3 regions of the Enterovibrio sp. QJM3NY_24 genome follow, and region 2 is predicted to be linked to each of the others. Evidence: predicted binding sites of a transcription regulator. Region 2 holds the regulator's gene; each other region holds the start of a gene.
The links. Region 2 encodes MetJ, which represses methionine synthesis genes. Its sites were predicted from a motif close to TTAGACNTNTANANGTCTAA; they were not measured.
Positions count from the first base shown of each region.

Region 1: the regulator MetJ is predicted to act here: its motif matches at 1,921-1,940, upstream of metK (methionine adenosyltransferase).
Region 3: the regulator MetJ is predicted to act here: its motif matches at 1,574-1,593, upstream of metE (5-methyltetrahydropteroyltriglutamate--homocysteine S-methyltransferase).

Region 1 is NZ_CM173519.1:3,080,506-3,084,723, reverse strand. Features, by position in the region: gene AC3CIC_RS13720 (SprT family zinc-dependent metalloprotease) at 61-552, opposite strand; gene metK (methionine adenosyltransferase) at 659-1,813, opposite strand; gene tkt (transketolase) at 2,214-4,211, shown strand.
Region 2 is NZ_CM173519.1:3,389,957-3,394,174, reverse strand. Features, by position in the region: gene AC3CIC_RS15235 (malic enzyme-like NAD(P)-binding protein) at 353-1,603, shown strand; gene metJ (met regulon transcriptional regulator MetJ) at 1,731-2,048, opposite strand; gene AC3CIC_RS15225 (O-succinylhomoserine (thiol)-lyase) at 2,257-3,420, shown strand; gene AC3CIC_RS15220 (bifunctional aspartate kinase/homoserine dehydrogenase II) at 3,420-4,218, shown strand, end outside.
Region 3 is NZ_CM173519.1:2,157,687-2,161,904, reverse strand. Features, by position in the region: gene AC3CIC_RS09475 (hypothetical protein) at 1-220, shown strand, start outside; gene AC3CIC_RS09470 (DUF4250 domain-containing protein) at 381-575, shown strand; gene metR (HTH-type transcriptional regulator MetR) at 592-1,503, opposite strand; gene metE (5-methyltetrahydropteroyltriglutamate--homocysteine S-methyltransferase) at 1,608-3,878, shown strand; gene AC3CIC_RS09455 (CHASE domain-containing protein) at 4,121-4,218, shown strand, end outside.

The sequences.
Region 1 (4,218 bases), 310 kb from region 2:
AAATAGTGTTAATTGAATAACTTGTTAATTGAGGGAAAAGTGGCAATTAACGCATTCGCGTTAGAATGCTGAAGGTTTCCACATCAGGGGCTGTTTACAACGGCGGCACATGTACTGCACTTGCTGGCGCTGTACCTTGTTGTGACGACGCACAGATAAAGGGATGACGTCACATTGGCATTGATAAGGAAAGGTTTTGCCTTCCACGGATTTGATGTCAAAGCTATGCGTGGTTTTAGGTTGAACATCAAAGACCTGTGACATAACGGCTTGCCACTCTTTGCCGTGCGGGCGAACACGTCCGAATCGCGCAAAGACAATTAAATGACTGACTTCATGGGGAACCACTTCGTTAATAAATGCTTCTGGGTTTTCGGCCAATAATACGGGATTGAAGCGAAGCTGCCAGCGTTGAAGCAGCGCCATTCCCGCCGTTTTTCCCCGAATATCAAAACGGATCGCAGGCACCGCAAAATCTGCCTTTAAGGTCTGGCTTGCTTGATAAATGCATTCGCTTACGCGTCGGGTAATACGGTAGTGGAGTTCGTTCATCGCTTTGGCAAAGTTAAGTGGTGACAGCGGCTAGGGTAAAGAGAGGCATGAAAAAAGGGAAGCCGAAGCTTCCCTTTTCTTAATCTGTGGTGCTGCGTGGTCGCGATTATTTGATGTTCGCGAAATCGCGTAATGCTGCCACTTTGTCCGTTTTTTCCCATGGGAATTCTTCACGACCGAAGTGACCGTATGCTGCTGTCTTTTTGTAGATAGGTTGCAGCAGGTCAAGCATCTCTTGCAGGCCATATGGGCGCAAGTCGAAGTTTTGGCGAACCGCTTCGATGATGATCTCTTGAGACACTTTTTCTGTGCCGAACGTTTCAACCATGATAGATGTTGGGTCAGCGACACCGATAGCGTAAGACAGTTGGATCTCACAGCGATCAGCCATGCCAGCTGCAACGATATTTTTAGCAACATAACGTGCTGCGTATGCTGCTGAGCGGTCAACCTTCGATGGATCTTTACCAGAGAATGCACCACCGCCGTGACGCGCTGCGCCGCCGTAGGTATCGACGATGATCTTACGACCTGTCAAACCACAGTCACCCATTGGGCCACCGATAACAAAACGACCGGTTGGGTTGATGAAGTATTTGGTGTCTTTGTTCAACCATTCAATCGGTAAAACCGGTTTAATGATTTCTTCCATTACCGCTTCGCGCAAGTATTCAGTCGTGACTGAATCGCAATGCTGAGTCGAAAGAACAACCGCATCAATACCAACAATCTTACCTTGGTCATATTGGAAGGTAACTTGTGATTTAGCGTCTGGACGTAAGAAATCTAGTTTGCCGCTCTTGCGCACTTCCGCTTGCTTTTTGACCAGCAGGTGAGAATAGGTAATTGGCGCAGGCATAAGAATAGGGGTTTCGTTGGTTGCGTAACCAAACATGATGCCTTGGTCGCCAGCGCCTTGATCTTTAGGATCTGCTTTATCAACACCTTGGTTGATGTCTGGCGATTGCTTACCAATGGTATTCAATACAGCACAAGAGTCTGCATCAAAGCCCATGTCAGAATGTACATAACCAATCTCACGCACGGTTTCACGTGTGATTTCTTCGATATCAACCCATGCTGACGTTGTTACTTCACCGCCAACCATCACCATGCCAGTTTTGACGTAGGTTTCACACGCCACACGTGCTTTTGGATCCTGCGCCAAAATTGCATCAAGAACGGCATCAGAAATCTGATCTGCAATTTTGTCTGGGTGGCCTTCTGATACAGATTCAGAAGTGAACAGGTGCTTAGCCATAACGTTTTCCCTAATGAGTAAATACCAATTTCAGCAGTGTGTTAAACGTGTGCTGACTGCCGTTGGTATAAAATTGATATCGAATATACGTTTAAAGGTATAGATGCTTTTCCATCTGGACGTCTATTCTACGTCACGAGATTGATAAATCAACCCCACGGTTTGTCCGCCTAAAAGGGAAACGTTTGCGTTGGTCATCCTGTAATTACAAATAGATGCGGCACAAACACGCTAGATAGGCGCAGTTTCCTATAAAATCAGCCATGTAAAACGTTTGCAGAGGAACGGGAGTCTTGCGACAATACGACCCCGCCGACTTCTGCGATCTGGCCATCTACGAATAAAAGTATTGCGCCTGATTGCATATAAAACAAAACGTCTATTGATCTCAGGAGCAGACATGTCTTCCCGCAAGGTTTTAGCAAACGCGATTCGTGCACTAAGCATGGACGGTGTACAACAAGCCAACTCTGGTCACCCGGGCGCCCCAATGGGCATGGCTGATATCGCCGAAGTACTGTGGCGCGACCACATGAACCACAACCCGCAAAACCCTGAATGGGCTGATCGCGACCGTTTCATCTTATCCAACGGTCACGGCTCAATGCTGATTTACTCTCTGCTTCACCTGACGGGTTACGACCTCTCAATTGATGATCTGAAAAACTTCCGCCAACTGCATTCAAAAACCCCAGGTCACCCTGAATACGGTTATGCACCGGGCATTGAAACCACCACAGGCCCACTAGGCCAAGGCATCACCAACGCTGTTGGTATGGCGATGGCAGAGAAATCACTGGCAGCGCAATTTAACCGCGACGGCCATGCTATCGTTGACCACAACACCTTTGTGTTCTTGGGCGACGGTTGCTTGATGGAAGGTATCTCTCATGAAGCATGTTCACTGGCGGGTACGCTAGGTCTTGGCAAGCTGGTGGCGTTCTGGGATGACAACGGTATTTCTATCGATGGTCATGTTGAAGGCTGGTTCACTGACAATACGCCTCAGCGTTTTGAAGCGTACGGCTGGCATGTTATTCCAGCAGTAGACGGTCACGATGCCGATGCAATCAATGCGGCGATTGAAGCAGCAAAAGCAGAAACAGGTCGTCCAACCCTGATCTGTACGAAAACCGTGATTGGCTTTGGTTCACCAAATAAAGCTGGCACCCACGATTGTCACGGCGCACCACTAGGCGCTGACGAAATCGCAGCGACACGTAAACAGCTTGGTTGGGAGCACGGTCCGTTTGAAATCCCTGCTGACGTTTACGGCGCATGGGATGCCAAAGAAGCTGGCGCGGCGAAAGAGTCTGCGTGGAATGAAAAACTTGCAGCTTATGAAGCGGCATACCCAGAGCTTGCTGCTGAATTCAAACGCCGCGTAAACGGCGAACTGCCAGCAGAATGGGAAGCGAAAGCGAGCCAAATCATCGCTGATTTGCAAGCAAACCCAGCCAACATTGCATCACGTAAAGCGTCTCAAAACGCGCTAGAAGCGTTTGGTGCCATGCTACCAGAATTTATGGGCGGCTCTGCTGACCTTGCGCCTTCAAACCTCACCATGTGGTCGGGTTCGAAAGCCGTGACTGCTGAAGACGCATCCGGTAATTACATTCACTACGGTGTGCGTGAGTTCGGTATGACAGCGATCATCAACGGCATCGCGCTGCACGGTGGTTTTGTACCTTACGGCGCAACCTTCCTGATGTTCATGGAATACGCGCGTAACGCAATGCGTATGGCTGCGCTGATGAAAATTCAGAACATCCAAGTGTATACCCATGACTCGATTGGTCTGGGTGAAGATGGCCCAACACACCAGCCGGTTGAGCAAATCGCCTCACTGCGTCTAACGCCAAACATGAGCACATGGCGTCCATGTGACCAAGTGGAATCTGCGGTCGCTTGGAAACTGGCGATTGAGCGCAAAGATGGTCCAACGTCGCTGATCTTCTCGCGTCAAAACTTGGCACAACAAGATCGCAACACACAGCAAGTGGCTGACATCGCTAAAGGCGGTTACGTGCTGAAAGATTGTGTGGGCCAGCCAGATCTTATCTTGATTGCAACCGGTTCAGAAGTTGAGCTGGCGGTTGAAGCGGCTGCGCAAATTTCTGCTGAAGGTAAGCAAGTTCGCGTGGTATCTATGCCAGCGACAGACGTTTATGACAAGCAAGATGCGGCATACCGTGAATCAGTACTGCCTTCAGATGTGACCGCTCGTGTTGCAATTGAAGCGGGCATCGCTGACTTCTGGTACAAGTACGTTGGCTTTGACGGTCGTATCATCGGCATGCACTCTTTCGGTGAGTCTGCACCAGCAGGCGAGCTGTTCAAGATGTTCGGCTTTACCGTTGAAAACGTGGTAGAGACGGCGAAAGAGCTACTTGCATAACTGACGA
Region 2 (4,218 bases):
TTATCTGAGCGAACCGATAGCCTCGCTACCCTCGCTGCGTTAACATTTAATAATTCCTTATATATCTTGATGTCATTGACCTCGTAGCGTCATAGACACTGCGCACACTTATCTATTGTAAAATTCACTACACTCAAGATAAGGGGACGTGCGAAGTGCTTTATTGCTATATCAATTACTTGGGATAGACGGATCGCGTTTTGGCGTGAGAAATACTTGGCACTAAGGTGACAAGATCATCTCGACATATAAAACGTATTCCGCACCTTGTTGTTCACCTTTACCTATGCTTGTGGGCTCGGTTGGCAACAAGATTAATCAGCCAATAACTAATAAAGTCAGGAAAACAGAAATGTCTGAAGACAAACGCCAACAGGCGCTGGATTATCATGCCTATCCAGTCCCTGGCAAAATCTCGGTAGAACTTACCAAACCAGCAGATACGGTTGAAGATCTTGCGTTGGCATACAGCCCTGGTGTGGCAGAGCCTGTTCGTGAAATCGCACAAGACGCTGATAATGTTTATAAATACACAGCGAAAGGCAACATGGTTGCGGTTATTTCAAACGGTACCGCTATTCTTGGTTTGGGCAACTTAGGCCCTCTAGCGTCTAAACCTGTGATGGAAGGCAAAGCGCTTCTGTTCAAACGTTTTGCAGGTCTTGATTCGATTGATATCGAAGTGAAGCACCGCACGATTGAAGAATTCGTTGATACCGTTGCGAATATCGCGGATACCTTTGGTGGTATCAACCTAGAAGACATTAAAGCGCCAGATTGCTTCGAGATAGAAAAGCAGCTGATTGAGCGTTGTAACGTCCCAGTATTCCATGATGATCAACACGGTACGGCCATCGTGACATCGGCGGGTATGCTGAATGCGTTGGAGCTTCAGGGTAAAGAGATCGGTGAAGCGGTGATTGTGTGCTTGGGGGCAGGTGCTGCTGCCGTTGCATGCATGGAACTTCTGATCAAATGTGGGGCACAGCGTGAGAAAATCTACATGCTGGACCGCAAAGGCGTGATCCACACTCGCCGTGATGACATTAACGAATACAAACAATTGTTCGCCAACAACACAGATAAGCGCACGCTTGAAGATGTGATTGAAGGTGCGGATATTTTCCTTGGTGTATCAGGCCCTGATCTGTTACCGCCAGACGCGCTGAAACTGATGGCAGACAAGCCAATCGTGTTTGCGTGTTCAAACCCTGATCCAGAAATAAAACCTGAGCTTGCGCATGCAGTGCGTGACGATTTGATCATGGGAACGGGTCGTTCGGATTACCCGAACCAAGTGAATAACGTGCTGTGTTTCCCGTTCATTTTCCGCGGTGCGCTCGATGTGCGTGCAAGTCGAATTAATGACGAGATGAAACTGGCTGCCGTTGAGGCAATTCGCACGCTGGCGAAAGAACCTGTGCCTGCGGCAGTATTGAAAGCGGCGGGTGTAGACAAGCTGAGCTTTAGCAAGGACTACATCATCCCTAAACCGATGGACCCGCGTTTGCTGCCTCGCGTAGCCAAAGCCGTTGCGGTCGCAGCAGTAGAGTCGGGCGTCGCGCGCATCGAGATGCCTGAAAACTACATGTTAGATAAGTAACTGAAGTCGGCTAAATATCTGACAGGAAAATAAGGCGAGGTGAGAAAACGCTCTGTGCTTTTTCCTCAAAAAAAGCCATTAAAAAACCAGCCAAGCGGCTGGTTTTTTTGTCATTACGATGACGGAATTAATATTCTTCTTCGTTAAACTCGATGCCAAGCTCTTTCATTATGCGCTTCACTTCTGCCGGAACGCTATCCGCTTTATCCTTGCGAATATCGTCATCTGTTGGCAGTGGTTGGCCGGTGTAAGCATGCAAAAAGGCTTCACACAACAGTTCGCTGTTGGTGGCGTGGCGTAAATTATTGACCTGGCGACGTGTACGTTCATCCGTCAGGATTTTAAGCACTTTCAGCGGGATAGAGACGGTGATCTTCTTTACTTGCTCTTTCTTTTTACCGTGCTCGGCGTAAGGGTTAATATATTCGCCATTCCACTCTGCCATCGTGCACCTTCTAAGCAGTTTCATTGATAAATCGCTGTCAACACCGGAAGCATTATGTCCAGGTTGAATGAATTTCGAATTTTAGCGATATTAACCGCTATATGTAAAGACATATAGACGTCTAGAGCTATTGACGTCTTACTATTGAGTGGTTAAGGTTAACCCTATCTGCTTGTATTATGATCGCATTTTGACAGGGAAAGACACCATGAGCGACAAGAAGTCAGCCACGATTGCCGTACGCACTGGCATCACCACAGATTCTCAGCATAATGCTGTGGTTCCTCCTATTTACCTATCCACCAACTACGAATTCCCTGAGTTTGGCACAGTACCAACCTACGATTATGCCCGTGGTGGTAACCCAACCCGCAACCTGTTGGAAACGGCACTGGCCGAGCTTGAAAACGGCGCAGGCGCGGTGGTGACCAACTGCGGTATGTCCGCCATTAATTTGCTGCTGTCTCTGCTTGGCCCTGATGATTTGATTGTCGCACCTCATGATTGCTACGGCGGCACGTACCGTTTGTTCGATTCGCGCGCCAAAAAAGGAGCGTTTAAGATTGAGTTTGTTGACCAATCTAATGTTGAAGCGTTGGAAGCAGCATTGGCTAAACAGCCAAAGCTCGTCTGGATAGAAACGCCATCAAACCCGCTACTGCGTGTGGTAGATATCGCCGACATTTCCCAAAAAGCCCACGCGGTAGGTGCTTGGGTCGGAGTGGATAACACTTTCTTGTCTCCGGTATTGCAGCAGCCATTGAACCTTGGCGCTGATTTCGTGGTGCATTCCACGACCAAGTTTATCAACGGTCACTCAGATACCGTCGGTGGTGTGGTGGTCGCGAAAGAGTCTGCACTCGCTGACGAGCTCAAGTGGTGGGGCAACTGCATTGGCGCAACAGGCAATGCCTTTGACAGCTACATGACATTACGCGGTCTTCGCACCTTGAGCGCGAGAATGCGTCAGCATGAAGAAAACAGTGCCGCGGTGTTGGCATTTTTGCTACAAGAGTCGCTGGTGGATGTGATTTATCATCCATCATTGCCCGATCATCCGGGACATGAGATTGCTAAGAAACAACAAAAAGGGTTCGGCGGTATGTTGAGCTTTGAACTAAAAGGTGGCGAAAGTGAACTGAAACTGTTCCTGGGTTCATTGAAGTTATTCTCTTTGGCTGAGTCACTTGGCGGCGTAGAAAGCTTAGTCACCCACCCAGGTTCGATGACGCATCGTGCCATGTCTGATGAAGCGCAGGCTGAGGCAGGTATCGCAGCAACACTATTGCGTTTATCTATCGGTCTGGAGGATCATACGGATTTGGTCGCCGACCTAAAACAAGCATTCAATAAAGTGAGAGAGAGTCAGTAATGAGCGCGGTTGAAGTCGTATCCCCTCAGCAGTCGCCGTCCCGCCAGCTACATAAATTTGGCGGTAGCAGCCTTGCCGATCCAGACTGTTTTCGTCGCGTGGCGAGAATTCTGGCGCAATACAGTGATGCGACAGACATTATTGTCGTTTCAGCCGCAGGTAAAACCACCAACCGTCTGATTGAATGGCTGTCTTTGCTGGATAAAGATGGGCGTCTTGCTCATGAAACCCTGCAAAGCTTGCGTAAATACCAGCAAGACTTGATTGAGAACCTGATCGAAGGTGAACAGAAACAAGCGCTGGTCGATGCGTTATACACAGATTTTAGTGCGATGGCACAGGTGGCCGAAAATCCATTAGGTGTCGCTCAGCGCGCTTGGGCGCAAGGTTTTGGTGAAGCATGGTCAGCCCGTTTGTTGTCTGCATTGCTGACTCAGCTTGATATGCCTGCCGTGAAACTCGATTCTCGCAGTTTCTTACGTGCAGAGCGTGCGGCGCAGCCAGAAGTGGATCGCGCTAGCTCTTGGCCGCTGCTTAAAGAGCAGTTGGTGCAGCACACTCATCGTCGCATTGTGATCACCGGTTTTATGGCACAAAACGCAGACGGTGAAACCGTGCTGCTTGGCCGCAATGGGTCTGATTACTCCGCCACGATTATCGGCGCGTTGGCTGACGTAAGCCGCGTGACCATTTGGAGTGATGTCGCTGGTGTCTTCAGTGCAGACCCTCGCCTTGTCGGTGACGCATGTTTGCTCCCTTTACTTCGCCTTGATGAAGCGGCAGAACTGGCGCGTCTTG
Region 3 (4,218 bases), 1.2 Mb from region 2:
GATGGCGTTGGTTATTGCAGTTGCCAGCACATCTATGCCGGAGGCGTCAGCCAATGCGTTAGTGACATCCGTGTTGACCAGTTTGGGCTTGGTGCTAGTGGGCGTGATAATTTGGACATTTCATTTGCTTCGTCAAACACCACCGCATTTACTGCAACTTTGTTGTGCGCTGATCGTCATTGGGGGGGCATCTGGCGTTGCCATGTCAGCACTCATCTGAGCATTTGCATGGCAACGGGTTGTCTCAGGCACAATAAAAGGCACGTGAAGTGCCTTTTTTGTGGCTGTTCACCTTAGGCGTCAACGCGAATATGACGTATCGCATCTAAAATACTTTCGAATAGGTTCAAAAGTGACCCACTGAAAACGGGAGTACGTGTATGGAAATCCACAACCTTGAGCATCTCGAAGGTGCGATCATGTTCGGCATCGTCAATGAGAAGTTGCGTTTAGAGTGCGATAGCCTCGACGACCTCTTGGCGCAATTTGAATTGGACCACCAATCTTTCCAACACAAACTCGATGAAATGGGATGTTACTACGATCCCGTTGTGAATCAGTTGAGGCAAAAATAGAGCTCAAGACGGTTAGCTATACCTTCTTAATCCCATCCAAATGGGTATGGCATTGATTGCGAGCGGTAGCAAAGAACGCTTTAAGATAGGGCCGTTGCGACTCCTGACTTCTTACCGCGGCATACAGTCGACGCCAAAGCCCTTTGCCGAGTGGCCTATCAACCACCAAACCCTGTCTTGAAAATTCACTAATGGCCCAATTAGGTAAGGCAGCTACGCCTAATCCAGCCGTTACCATTTGTATCAGCATCAAGGTGTTATCTGCAGATTTAAATTGAGCTGGCTCAACACCTGCAGGATGCAAAAAGTGCTTAACCACATCCATACGTTGTCGTTGCACCGGATAGGTCAGTAGGGTTTCTCCGGCAAGGTCTTCAGGTTCAATCACACTTTTTTTCGCCAGTGGATGCGTGTCGGCAAGAACAAGGCGCATTTCAAAATCAAACAGTGCCTCATAGTGAATTTCACTACGCGGGCTAATGTCTGAGGTAATCACCACATCTAACTCGCCTCCTGCCAATGCCGGTAGTGGTTCAAAGCCAAACCCAGAAGAAAAGTCTAACTTCACCAACGGCCAACTCATTCTGTATTCTTTTAATGCTGGCATAAGCCATTGAAAGCACGAGTGGCATTCAATGGCCATATGAAGCCGTCCCTGCGCATCTTCTTTCAAGGCTGCCAACTCTGTTTCAGCCCGAGCGAGGCGGGGCAAAACATCATCGGCCAACGCCAACAACACTTGTCCTTCTGCGGTAAATCTCACCGGGCGTGTCTTTCTCATGAACAGTGGCGAACCAATACGCAGCTCCAAATCCTTAAGCTGATGTGAGAGCGCCGATTGTGTCAGGCAAAGCTGTGTTGCTGTCGCCGTCAGCGAGCCTGTGTCGCGGAGAACGAAGAGGGTGCGTAGGTGCTTTACTTCTAACATGAATTTATCTCAACATCCGTTTGAGTAATTTGAGTTTGTTTTATGCACTCTAATCAATCAAGGTGGACATGTAAACATCTGGACGGCTAAAAAGGAGAGATAGCATGACCACGACACATATTTTGGGTTACCCACGCATCGGCAACAAACGAGAATTGAAATTTGCATTGGAGCAATATTGGAACGGTGAAATCAATCAACAAGGACTGTTGGATGTTGGTGCAACCATTCGTCATCATAACTGGCAAGTACAAAAAGATGCTGGCTTATCGTTTGTCACTGTGGGTGATTTCGCATGGTACGACCAAGTGCTTCAAACGAGCCTGACGTTAGGCCACATTCCTAAACGCCATCGTCACGGTCATCCTGATCTGGATACCTTGTTCCGTATTGCTCGAGGCAAAGCGCCAACGGGTTGCAGCTGCGCCGCGTCAGATATGACCAAGTGGTTCAATACCAATTATCATTACATCGTTCCTGAGTTCACTAAAGATGACGAGTTTTCCCTGAGCTGGAACCAACTGTTTGATGAAGTGAGCGAAGCGCAAAAATCCGGATACAAGGTGAAACCTGCCATTTTGGGTCCGATTTCTTACCTTTATCTAGGTAAAGAAAAAGACGACGATTTTAATCGTTTGGAACTGTTGCCACGATTGTTAGCGGTTTATCAGCAAATTCTCGCCAAATTGAAATCACAAGGTGTGGAATGGGTACAAATTGATGAGCCTATTCTCGCGCTGGAATTGCCAGACGAGTGGCGCAATGCCTACAAGCTTGCGTATCAAGTGATTGGCGGTGATGTGAAATTGCTTCTGACTACCTATTTTGAGTCTGTTGAGCATCAACTTGATGTAATTTCAGCGCTTAATGTCAACGGTCTTCACCTTGATGCGAATGTTGCGCCACAGCATGTCGATACCATTGTTGATGCCATACCTGATCACTGGGTGGTGTCTCTTGGTGTGGTGAATGGCCGAAACATTTGGAAGGCGAACCTCAACAAGTGGCTAACGGCGCTGCAGTCAACAGCGGACAAATTGGGAGACCGACTTTGGATCTCAAGCAGTTGTTCTCTGCTGCATTCACCGATTGATGTTGAGCAAGAAACCGATCTCGAGCCAGAAGTGAAGAGTTGGTTGGCATTTGCTAAGCAAAAATTGGATGAAGTGGTGTTGCTGGCGAATGCACTTAACGGGAACAGTAAGGCAATTAGCGAGACTAAGGCTTACAGTGAGGCTATTGAGGCGCGTACAACTAGCCTTCGTGTCAATAAGGCGGATGTACAGGCGCGTGTGAATGGCATTACCACGGCGCTGGCTGAACGCGCCTTGCCATATCAACAACGTGCTGATGCACAACATGCGTCTTTGTCGCTACCTTTATTCCCAACCACAACGATTGGTTCATTCCCGCAAACTGGCGAGATCCGTCAGCAGCGTCGCGCTTTCAAAACGGGTGAACTGTCAGAGTCTGATTACACCGCTGTGATCCAGGGGCATATTCAAGATGCAATTGAACGTCAGGAAAAGCTAGGTTTAGACGTGTTGGTTCACGGTGAGCCAGAGCGCAATGACATGGTGGAATACTTCGCAGAGCATTTGGACGGTTTTGCGGTGACGCGATTTGGTTGGGTGCAGAGCTATGGTTCTCGATGCGTGAAGCCTGCAGTGATAGTGGGGGATATTTCTCGTCCTGCACCTATCTCGGTTGAGTGGACGGCATTTGCACAAAGCCTGACAGACAAACCAGTCAAAGGCATGTTGACCGGCCCTGTGACGATTCTTGGTTGGACATTCCCGCGCGAAGATATTTCTCGTCAGCAAATTGCAGAACAAATTGCGTTGGCATTGCGTGATGAAGTGTCGGATTTGCAAGATGCCGGTATCAAAGTGATTCAAATTGATGAGCCAGCGATTCGTGAAGGCATGCCTTTAAAAACCGGTGATTGGAAAAACTATCTGGATTGGGCTGTTAATGCGTTCAAAATTTCAGCCGCCAGTGCGACACCAGAAACGCAAATTCATACCCACATGTGTTACAGCGAATTCAACGACATTATTGATGCAGTTGCGGCGCTAGATGCCGATGTGATTACCATCGAAACCTCACGTTCAGACATGGAGTTGTTGCAAGCGTTTGAAGAGTTCGCGTATCCGAATGAGATTGGCCCTGGTGTGTATGATATTCACTCTCCAAATATTCCAGACGTGGAAGGCATTGTGGCGTTGCTCGAAAAGGCACGTAAAACCATTCCTGACGAGCGTCTGTGGGTGAACCCTGATTGTGGTTTGAAAACACGTAACTGGGACGAAGTGGAAGCGGCGCTGTTGAGTTTAGTGAAAGCGGCTCAAATATTGCGAGAAGAAGTGGCTTAATCATTGTTTTAGCCTCAGCGAAAGGCGTGAGAGTCATCATCATTTCGTCATTGTGTCGTAGAGCAACCTGAAATGTTATTTAGCCCTGATCGGACATGTTCCATCAGGGCTTTTTTGCCCGTAATTATCATTCTCAATGAATTAACGAACCAAAGAATACAAACGGTTAGTCAGCTCAATGTTGGCGTGATCACGAAATATGACCAACAATTAGTTAACATCTATTGGAGGGCGTATTGAGGATGGCAAAGAAGGTTTTGTATTCAACGATTATCACAGTCTTAGTTGGGCTGTTTTTTTCGTTCCTCGCAGCCATGTCTTTGCATCAATCTGAACAGCA